Constrictibacter sp. MBR-5: one gene and its partner. The protein of the gene in region 1 interacts with the protein of each later gene in a pairwise test. Links are inferred from orthologs where the notes say so. Each region holds a gene or a part of one and is shown on either strand. Other genes may lie near its edges.

The links. The genes of interacting proteins can lie anywhere in the genome.
Region 2: the proteins of ABIE65_RS01190 (region 1) and ABIE65_RS05240 interact in binary tests that used the Escherichia coli proteins (3 or more experiments, as listed by UniProt). The link is inferred for Constrictibacter sp. MBR-5 from one-to-one orthologs.

Annotation. Positions count from the first base shown.
Region 1 is NZ_JBEPTK010000001.1:250,152-256,210, forward strand. Bases 1,396-4,242 are described here. They hold ABIE65_RS01190 (two-component system sensor histidine kinase NtrB), read right to left. Parts: upstream 3,458-4,242; coding sequence 2,333-3,457; downstream 1,396-2,332. Other genes in these bases: ntrC (nitrogen regulation protein NR(I)), read right to left, coding at 1,396-2,340; ABIE65_RS01195 (bifunctional 2-C-methyl-D-erythritol 4-phosphate cytidylyltransferase/2-C-methyl-D-erythritol 2,4-cyclodiphosphate synthase), read left to right, coding at 3,656-4,242. Also shown: ABIE65_RS01180 (sensor histidine kinase NtrY-like), read right to left, coding at 1-743; more of ntrC, read right to left, coding at 889-1,395; more of ABIE65_RS01195, read left to right, coding at 4,243-4,813; ABIE65_RS01200 (CinA family protein), read left to right, coding at 4,905-5,417; ABIE65_RS01205 (YaiI/YqxD family protein), read right to left, coding at 5,414-5,887.
Region 2 is NZ_JBEPTK010000002.1:261,259-265,715, forward strand. Bases 1,606-4,457 are described here. They hold ABIE65_RS05240 (P-II family nitrogen regulator), read left to right. Parts: upstream 1,606-2,788; coding sequence 2,789-3,127; downstream 3,128-4,457. Other genes in these bases: ABIE65_RS05235 (pyridoxal phosphate-dependent aminotransferase), read left to right, coding at 1,606-2,614; glnA (type I glutamate--ammonia ligase), read left to right, coding at 3,212-4,457. Also shown: ABIE65_RS05220 (serine hydrolase domain-containing protein), read right to left, coding at 1-441; ABIE65_RS05225 (NUDIX hydrolase), read right to left, coding at 491-1,189; more of ABIE65_RS05235, read left to right, coding at 1,445-1,605. UniProt on the Escherichia coli protein: P-II indirectly controls the transcription of the glutamine synthetase gene (glnA). P-II prevents NR-II-catalyzed conversion of NR-I to NR-I-phosphate, the transcriptional activator of GlnA. When P-II is uridylylated to P-II-UMP, these events are reversed.

The DNA.
Region 1 (6,059 bases):
CGTTCGACGAACCGACCGACATAAAGGAACAGGTCGTCGAACACCTCCAGCTTCACCAGCGCGCGCAAGCGGTCATCGTCGTCGCTGGTAAGAATCGGCACGCCGCCGCGTCGCGCCTCGTCGAGCGCCCAGTCCGGTACGGGCTCGAACTCCAGGCCGAACGTCAGTCCGGCACGCGCTAGGACGCGGCCGTCGCGGTCGAACAGCACCGCCTCGGTCAGGCCCCGCACCCGCGCCTGCCCCTCCAGGAATCGTTGCATGCGCGGCAGGTTCGCGAGCAGCAGCGGGCCCTCGCGGTTGAAGTCGTTGGCCATCGCGAGGACGTCGCCGATGATCGTCTGCCGATGTTCGGACAGATAGGCTTCGGCGACCGCGATCGACTCGCTCAGGGCGGTGCGTACCCGGTCGCTGAACCAGCCCTGCAGCCCGAAATGGAAGAAGAGGACAGAGAAGCTGGCGATCACGATCGTCGGCACGATGGCCACGACGCTGAACAGCATCACAAGCCGAACGTGCAGCCTCGAGCCGGCGAGCTGACGGCGCTGGTTGGCGATCAGCAGCACGACCCGATACGCGATCACCGCGCCGAGGAGCAGCAGGACGATCAGGTCGAATAGCAGCAGGCCGAGCACGTTCGGCGTGGTCGGCCGCATCACCGGGACACGCCCGGTCATCACCGCATAGGTCAGGAAGCCGCTGAGAATGGCGAGGATCGCCAGACCCACCGCGAGCGTTCGTCCCACCGCAGGCCGCCGCATGACGCGGACGAGCCGGGTAGCATGACGGCGGAGCCAGTCCACCCGAGCCGAATCCATCAACCAGCCGATCGGCGTGCGCCGCAGGCTGCCCGCACGGCGTTCCTGCGACGCGCCCTGAGTGCGCCGCGGGCTATTTTAGACCGCGAATCACCGGGATATCCAGTTCGCGTATCTTCTTGCGCAGGGTGTTGCGGTTCAGCCCGAGCAGCTGCGCCGCCCGGATCTGATTTCCGCGGGTCGCGCCCAGGGTCAGCGTAATCAGCGGACGCTCCAGCTCTTGAAGAATGCGGTCGTAGAGGCCGGCCGGGGGGAGTGCTCCGTCGTGCGCGTGGAAATAGTCCCGCAGGTGCCTCTCGATCGCCTCGGACAGGGATTCGCCCGAGCGCGGCGCCGACTCCATCGGCGTGGATTCGGCCGGAACGGTGTCGGCGAGTTCCTTCTCGATGATGTCGACGCCGATCACCTCCTCCGAATAGAGGGCGGCCAGACGCCGGACCAGATTCTCCAGTTCCCGCACGTTGCCAGACCAGCGATGGGACCGCACCCGCTCCATGGCCGCGGCATCCAGGCTCTTCGCCGGCAGGCCGGCAAGCGACGTCTGCGCGAAGAAGTGCCGCGCCAGATCCGGGATGTCGTCGGTGCGCTCGCGCAACGGCGGCAGGCGAATCGGCACGACATTCAGTCGGTAGAACAGATCCTCGCGGAAGGTGCCCTGGCGGATGAGCTGGCGCAGGTCGCGATGGGTGGCCGCGATGATGCGCACGTTCGCTTTGATCGCGGTGCGGCCACCGACAGTCGTATATTCGCCCTGCTGGAGCACGCGGAGGAGGCGCGTCTGCGCCTCGAGCGGCATGTCGCCGATCTCGTCGAGGAACAGCGTGCCGCCCTCCGCCTGCTCAAACCGGCCTGGCGCCCGCGCCGAAGCGCCTGTGAAGGCGCCCTTCTCGTGCCCGAACAGGTCGCTCTCGATCAGATCGCGCGGGATCGCCGCCATGTTGACGGCGACGAACGGACCGTTACGGCGGCGGCCGTACTGGTGCAGCGCGCGTGCCACCAGTTCCTTGCCGGTGCCCGATTCGCCGACGATCATGACGGTGAGGTCGGTGTTCATCAGCCGCGCGAGAACCCGGTAGATCTCCTGCATCGCCGGCGACCGGCCGATGAGCGGCAGCTGCTCGTCGATCTCGCTCGCCGCTTCCTGAACCGGGCTGGACCGCGGCTCGGTCAGCGCCCGCGTGACGATGCTGGAGAGTTCCTTCAGGTCGAAGGGCTTCGGCAGATACTCGAAGGCACCACGCTCGGTCGCCTTTACCGCCGTCATCAGCGTGCTGTGCGCGCTCATCACGATGACGCGCAGCTCCGGCCGCAGCTTGCGGATGCGCGGCACGAGGTCCAGGCCGTTCTCGTCAGGCATCACCACGTCGGTGATGACCAGGTCGCCCTGCCCGTCGGAGACCCAGCGCCAGAGAGTACTCGCATTCCCGGTCGCGCGGACGTCGTGGCCGAGGCGCCCCAGCGCCTGGCTCAGGACCGTCCGGATGCCCCGGTCGTCGTCCGCCACCAGAATGGTCGCGTTAGACATCGCTGCTGTTCTCCTCAGTGGCACACATGGGCAACATCACCCGGAAGACGGTGCGGCGGGGCTCGCTCTCGAACTCGATGACCCCTCCATGCTCGTCGACGATCTTCGCGACGAGCGCCAAGCCGAGGCCGTGACCGCCAGCCTTGGTCGTGACGAACGGATCGAACAGATGCTGGCCGAGATCCTCGGGGATGCCCGATCCGTTGTCCTGGATGCTCACCATCAGCGGCAGGGCGACCTTCTCGCCCGTGCTGCGAACCGCGAGCCGTACGCCGTGCCTATATGCCGTGGAAATGACGATTTCGCCGTTCTCTTCGGGCACCGCCTCGGCGGCGTTCTTGATGAGGTTGAGGAAGACCTGGACCAGCTGGTCGCGGTCGCCGAGCACCGGCGGCAACGAGGGGTCGTAGTGCTCCGCGAAGCGGACGTGCCGCGCGACGCCGCTCTTCGCCAGCCGGCGCACATGATCGAGGACCTCGTGGATGTTCACCGGCCCGCGCACAATTGGGCGCTGCTCGGCGAAGATGTCCATCCGGTCGACCAGCGCACAGATCCGGTCGGCCTCGTCGCAGATCAGGCGCGTCAGTTCCCGGTCGTTGTCGTCGCAATTCTCCTCGACCAGTTGCGCCGCGCCGCGTATGCCGGCGAGCGGGTTCTTCACCTCGTGCGCCAGGACCGCGGCCATGCCGGCGACCGATCGCGCGGCATTGCGGTGGATCAGCTGCTGGTCGATCTTCTGGGCAATGGAGGGTTGGTGGATGGTCAGCAGCACACCGCCGCCGCCATCGGCCAAAGGACCGGCGTGAACGGTCGCCCCGGCGACGGCGAAGCGCGGCGATTCCAGCGCGACGCCGTACTCCGTCAGACTGTAGCCGCCTTCCCGGACCTGGTGGACGAGCCCGACAAGCGGATGCGAGCGGCTGAGCAGCTGGCCGAGTTCCTGCCCCCAGAGATTCTCGATACTGGCCTGAAAGAGCTGTTCGGCAGATGCATTGGCGTAGCGGATCCGGCTGCCGTCGTCGAGCAGTAGCACGGCGTCGGGAAGTGCGTTCAGGATCGCGCCGACATCGACATCCGCACGGGCGACGGTCGCCGAGTTCGAAGTGCCGTCCGGCAAACCTTTCTCCTCCGGCGAGCCCATCACGCGTACTGGCACCGCATGTTTGTGCATAATTTGTCGGCACCACCATTGAATGACTATTCGATAGGCATTCTAGCCGGTCGGGCCTGCCCGTCAAGCTGAGCAAACATCATGCAACTCTGGTGCCGCCGCCTTCGCCAGAGTAGGTTCGCGCCGTTCCGTTACGAGAATCCCATGAAGCGCCGCATCGCTCTCGTCGTCGCCGCCGGACGCGGCACCCGTTTCGGCCGCGCATTGCCCAAGCAATATGCCGACCTCGCCGGTGCGCCGGTCATTCGGCGGGCAGTCCTCGCCTTCCTTCGACATCCGGGCGTCGCCGGGGTCCGCTGCGTGATTCATCCGGACGATGCCAGCGCCTATGAAGCGGCCGTCGGTGACCTCGGCCTGCCCCCTGCCGTTCACGGAGGGCCGACCCGCCAGGAGTCCGTGCGGCTCGGCTTGGAAGCACTCGCCGCCGAACCGCCGGACATGGTCCTGATCCACGACGGTGCGCGTCCGATGATCGACAGTAACGTGATCGACCGGACCGTCGCAGCGGCCGAAGCGCACGGTGCCGCCGTCGCCGCCCTGCGAGTCAACGACACGCTGAAGAGGGGCGACGCGATCGTCACCGCGACGGTGGACCGGAACGGCCTTTGGCGGGCGCAGACGCCGCAGGCCTTCGCGTTCGGGCCGATCCTCGCCGCCCATCACACCCATGCCGGCGCCGACCTGTCCGACGATGCCGCCGTGGCGGAACGGGCCGGAATCGCCGTGGCCCTCGCCGAGGGTGCGGAGGACAATCTTAAGATCACCAATCCCGAAGACCTCGACCGCGCGCGGCGCCTGCTCGATTGCCGCGCCCTCACGGTGCGGGTCGGACAGGGATTCGACGTCCATCGCTTCGGCCCAGGCGACATCGTCGTGATCGGCGGGATCGGCATCCCGCACGACGCGGGCCTCGTCGGTCATTCCGATGCCGATGTCGCGCTGCACGCCCTGACCGACGCCATCCTGGGCGGGCTCGCCGACGGCGACATCGGCAGCCATTTCCCGCCATCCGACCCGCGCTGGCGCGGCGCCGATTCGGCCATCTTTCTGCGCCACGCCGCGGCGCTCGTCCGCGGGCGCGGCGGTGCCATCGACCATGTCGACCTCACCATACTGTGCGAGCGTCCGAAGATCGGCCCGCACCGGCCGGCGATGACCGCGCGCATCGCCGAACTGCTGCAGATCCCGCCGTCGCGGGTCGGCGTGAAGGCGACCACCACCGAGGGCCTGGGCTTCACCGGGCGCGGCGAGGGGATCGCCGCCCAGGCGGTGGCGACACTGCGGCTGCCGCCGGAGGACTGAGGGCTCACTGACCGGCCTCTGGCCAGTCCCTGTCGACCCGCCCGGCGAAAAGCCGATAGTCTCGACCAGTCGCCCCCAACGGAGCCCCCCTATGACGCTCTTCCCCGATCACCTGACGGCGCTGTCGCGCGAGACGCTGGAGTCCTTCCGGCGAGCAGGCCTGCGTGCCACAGCGGCCGAATCCTGCACCGGGGGCCTGATCGCGGGCCTGCTCACAGAGATCGCCGGATCGTCGGACGTGGTCGGCCGTACCTTCGTCACCTATTCGAACGAGGCGAAGCAGCAGGTGCTGGGCGTGCCGGCGTCGGTGCTGGAGGCGAAGGGCGCCGTCAGTGCCGAGACGGTGACTGCGATGGCCGAGGGCGCCCTACGCGCCTGCGGACGGGACGCCGACGTCGCGGTCGCCGTCAGCGGGGTCGCGGGGCCGGGCGGCGGCTCGCCGGAAAAGCCCGTCGGGACCGTTTATATCGCGGTCGCCAGCCGCGGCGGCATGACGAGCGCCGACCGGCACCAGTTCCCCGGCGACCGCACGGAGATCCGGCTCAGGACCGTCGAGGCCGCGCTCCGCATGATGGCCGAGCGCGTGTCCTCGAAACCAGCTTAAGTCGCCTGCGGCGGCACCGGCCGCGCCCGCTTCGCCGCCTGGACGGCGACCTCGAGCGCGGAGAGGAAGCGCGATCGATCCTGCCTCGAGAAGGAAGGCGGGCCGCCGGTCATCGTGCCCGCGTCGCGAAGATCGGCCTTCAGGTTGCGCATGGCGAGCGCCATGCCGATCGAAGCCTCGGTGAACGGCCGGCCCGACGGGCCGAGCACGCGCGCGCCCCTGTCGAGGCAGCGTTTCGCCAAGGGAATGTCCGTCGTCACGGCGATATCCTCGGGGCCGATCCGCTCCGCGATCCAATCGTCGGCGGCATCGGCGCCCTGGGCGACCACCACCTTACGCACCAGCGGATGATCAAGCCCGCGCTGCCAGCGGTCGGAGACATAGTGCGCGACGAGCGCATGGCGGGCGGCGACCTTTAGCACCTCCTCCTTCACGGGGCAGCCGTCGGCGTCGACGTAGATCTCGGTCATGGGCGGATTCGCAGCGTAATGAGCCCCGGAAAGACGAAGGGCCGCCCCATGGGACGGCCCTTCCATTGTCGTGTAGCGGTCCGCTAGGGCCGCGGGGGCCGCGTTCAGGCGACCCGGATCTCCGCGACAGAGGCGAGGATCCAGCTCCGAGCGACCGACGGCCGCGACACAC
Region 2 (4,457 bases), on another replicon or contig:
CAGCGGGTCGGTGTAGGGGCGCTGCTCGTCCCAGGCGAGGCCCATGGTCATGGTGAGCGCATGCGCCACCGTCAGGCGCGACCGCCGCGGATCGGTGGCGAGATCGGCGAGGTCGGGAAAGGATGCGAGCAGGGGCGCCTCAGGCGGCGGGACCAGGCCGCGATCCAGGGCGATGCCGTAGAGCAGTCCCACGACGCTCTTCGTCACGGAGCGGATGTCGTGCAGGGTCGCGGCGTCGAAGGCGACGCGGCCGAGCGGACGGCCCCAACTCTCGTCCTGCCCGGCGAAATAACGTTCGAGCACGATGCGACCGGAGCGTGCGACGAGAACGGCGTGGAGGTGGCGCAGGAGGCCGGAGCGCACGCCGGCATCGAGCTTATCGCCCAGGTCGGCGGCGAACCCCGCGTCTTGCGGTGGGAGAGATGCCCAGTCGTCCGTCATGTCTCTGAGGGCTACGGCCGCGCCATCGCCATCTCCCCGGAGACGACTTCTACTCGTAGACGACGTTACGCCGTCCCTGACGGACCGTGAAGGCCGGCGCGGGGCGTTCGGGAGCGTGGAGGGAGTCTTCCGCCAGGCGCGCTTCGATCTCCGCCAGCACCAGTTCGGTGATCGGGCGGATCTTGAGCTTGCGCGCCTCGGGCAGGGTGAACCACCGCACCTTCAGCAATTCGCTGGAGTCGGTTTCCTCGCCGGTGATCGCGTCGGCGTCGACGACGAAGAAGCGGGCGTTGAAGCGGCGCGGCCGACCGGTCGGCGTCACGGCACGGGCGACGTAGGTCAGGCCGCCCAGGGCGGGGGCCATACCGGTCGACAGGAAATGCTGCCAGCCCTTCGGGGCGCGTCCGGGCTTCGCGGCGGCTTCGGTCCGGCCGCCGACGATCAGGCCCGTTTCCTCGAACGTCTCGCGGACGGCGGCCATGGCGAGCGCCAGGGCGCGGCGTGGGGTCGCGGTCTTCTGCAGGCGCTCCAGCACCTCCGGGCGCAGCGGCGTAGCCGGCTGGACGAAGGCGTCGGAGCGGTCGACGCGGCCGCCCGGAAACACGAAGTTCTCCGGCACGAAGACGTGGGCGGCACTGCGCTCGCCCATCAGGACCTCGCCGCCGTTCTTGCCCTTGCGCACGATGATCAGGGTCGACGCGTCGCGCGGCCGAAGGAGCTTAGGGGAACCCTCGGAAGCGTCGGACATGGCAGTGACCCTTTCGACGCCCCGGTCGGGGCGGCGCAGCGTTGACCGGAAAGGAAGGGATGGGGTGTCCAGACGGATTTGAACCGACGGCCTCCGGGACCACAACCCGGCGCTCTAACCAACTGAGCTATGGACACCATCGCTCGAAGCGGCGCACTAGGTGCCACCCGGGGCGGGTTTCGTCAAGCATGCCCTTTGCGGCCGAAGGCTCTATCCGGCATATAGGGGCCAGAAAACGATTAGGGAGAAGCCCTCATGGCCGACCTGCGCCTCGCCGAAAACCTGTCCCGCCTGGGCACGGAGACCGCTTTCGAGGTCCTGGCCCGAGCCGCGGCGCTGGCGGCCGAAGGCAAAGACATCATCAATCTCGGCATCGGCCAGCCGGACTTCAAGACGCCCGAGCACATCGTCGAGGCGGCGGTGAAGGCGCTGCGCGACGGCCATCACGGCTACACGCCGGCGAACGGCATCCCGGCCCTGCGCGAGGCGGTGGCGGCGGACATCCTGCTGCGCCGCAAGGTCGCAGTCGATCCCGCGGACATCCTGATCGTGCCCGGCGGCAAGGTGACGATGTTCTTCGCCATCCTGATGTTCGGCGAGCCAGGGGCGGAGATCATCTACCCGAACCCGGGATTCCCGATCTACGAGTCGGTCATCCGCTACTCCGGTGCCAAGGGTGTGCCGATGCGGCTGCGCGAGGAGAACGGGTTCGCGTTCGACGCCGACGAGGTGCTGGCGCAGATCACGCCGGCGACGCGCCTGCTGATCGTGAACAGCCCCGCCAACCCGACCGGCGGCGTCACGCCGAAGGCCGAGATCGACAAGCTGGTCGCCGGCCTGGACCGGCACCCACACGTCGCGGTGATGAGCGACGAGATCTATGGCCGCATGACCTATGGCGGGCGCGAGCATGTCAGCCTGCTCGGTTACGAATCGATCCGCGACCGCCTGATCCTGCTCGACGGCTGGAGCAAGACCTATGCGATGACCGGCTGGCGCCTGGGCTATGGCGTGTGGCCGAAGAGCATCGTGCGCCAGGCCGAGCGGCTGGCGGTGAACTGCCATTCCTGCGTCAGCACGGCCGCCCAGTTCGCAGGCATCGCCGCACTGAACGGCCCTCAAGATGCCGTGGACCGGATGGTGGCGGCCTTCGACGAGCGGCGCAGGCTGATCGTCCCGGCGCTAAATCAGCTGCCGGGCTTCCGCTGCGTCGATCCCGGCGGCGCCTTCTATGCCTTCCCGAACATCGAAGGCACGGGCATGACGGCGCGCGATCTCCAGAAGCGGATGCTGGAGGAGGCGGGCGTCGCCACGGTCGCCGGCACCAGCTTCGGCGCACAGGGCGAAGGCTTCGTCCGCTTCTCCTATGCCGCCTCGGCCGAGCAGATCAGCGAGGCGATCCGCCGGATCGGCGCGGTTCTCTGATTGCCTAAACATCGGGCGCCAAATTTTGTGCAATGTTCTAGAATGTGCGCAATGGGCGCCGCCGCCTGCTCCGTGCGCCGCGGGATACACCGCGCGGTTGGTTGGCACGGGGCGTGCTTCACGCTGGCTGGATGACGTGCACTCTGTGCGACATCCGGGGATCGACGGGCAGTCATGAAAAAGATCGAAGCGATCATCAAGCCGTTCAAACTCGACGACGTTAAGGACGCTCTGCACGAGGTCGGCATCAAGGGCCTGACCGTGACGGAGGCCAAGGGCTTCGGCCGGCAGAAGGGGCACACCGAACTCTACCGCGGCGCGGAGTATGTCGTGGACTTCCTGCCGAAGGTGAAGATCGAGGTCGTCATGGAAGACGGCATGGTCGAACGTGCGATCGAGGCGATCATGCAGGCGGCCCGCACCGGCCGCATCGGCGACGGCAAGATCTTCGTCTCCACGGTCGACGACGTCATCCGCATCCGGACCGGAGAGACCGGCGGCGACGCCGTCTGATTCCGGCCGATCACACAACGCACACCCAATTACCCGCAGAGGAGCGAGGGGATGTCACTGAAGTTCAAGACGCCCGCGGACGTCATGAAGTACCTGAAAGACAACGACGTGAAGCACGTCGACTTCCGCTTCACCGACCCGCGCGGCAAGTGGCAGCACACCACGCAGTGGCACGAGACCGTCGACGAGGACATGCTGACCGACGGCCTGATGTTCGACGGTTCGTCGATCGCCGGCTGGAAGGCGATCAACGAGTCGGACATGATCCTGTCGCCCGACATCTCGACGGCGGTCATGGATCCGTTCTGCGCGGATCCGATGATGATCATCTTCTGCGACATCACCGAGCCGTCCACCGGCCAGTTCTACAGCCGCGACCCGCGTTCCACGGCGAAGAAGGCCGAGGCGTGGGTGAAGTCGTCGGGCATCGGCGACACGGTGTTCTTCGGCCCGGAAGCTGAGTTCTTCGTCTTCGACGACGTCCGCTTCAAGGTCGACATGAACCACTGCTTCTACGAGGTCGACTCGATCGAAGGTCCGTACGTCACCGGCAAGGCCTTCGAGACGGGCAACTACGCGCACCGGCCGGCGATCAAGGGCGGCTACTTCCCGGTTCCGCCGATCGACTCCGCCCACGACATGCGCGCCGAGATGGTGCAGGTCCTGTCGCAGATGGGTCTCGCCATGGAGAAGCATCACCACGAGGTGGCGCCCTCCCAGCACGAGCTCGGCGTGAAGTTCAACACGCTCCTCGGCGCGGCCGACTGGATGCAGATCTACAAGTACGGCATCCACATGGTCGCCCATCAGTACGGCAAGACCGCGACCTTCATGCCCAAGCCGATCTTCGGCGACAACGGCTCCGGGATGCACTGCCACCAGTCGATCTGGAAGGACGGCAAGCCGCTGTTCGCGGGCACCGGCTATGCAGATCTGTCCGAGACGGCGCTGTTCTACATCGGCGGCATCATCAAGCACGCCAAGGCGCTGAACGCCTTCACCAACCCGTCGACGAACAGCTACAAGCGGCTCGTCCCGGGCTACGAGGCGCCGGTGCTGCTGGCCTATTCCAGCCGCAACCGCTCGGCGTCCTGCCGCATCCCCTACGTCTCCAGCCCGAAGGGCAAGCGCGTCGAGGTCCGGTTCCCGGATCCGGCGGCGAATCCCTATCTCGCCTACTCGGCCATGCTGATGGCGGGCCTCGACGGCATCGAGAACAAGATCCATCCGGGCGACCCGATGGACAAGAATCTCTACGACCTGCCGCCCGAGGAGCTGAAGGACATCCCGACCGTCTGCGGCTCGCTCCGCGAGGCGCTGGTCGCACTCG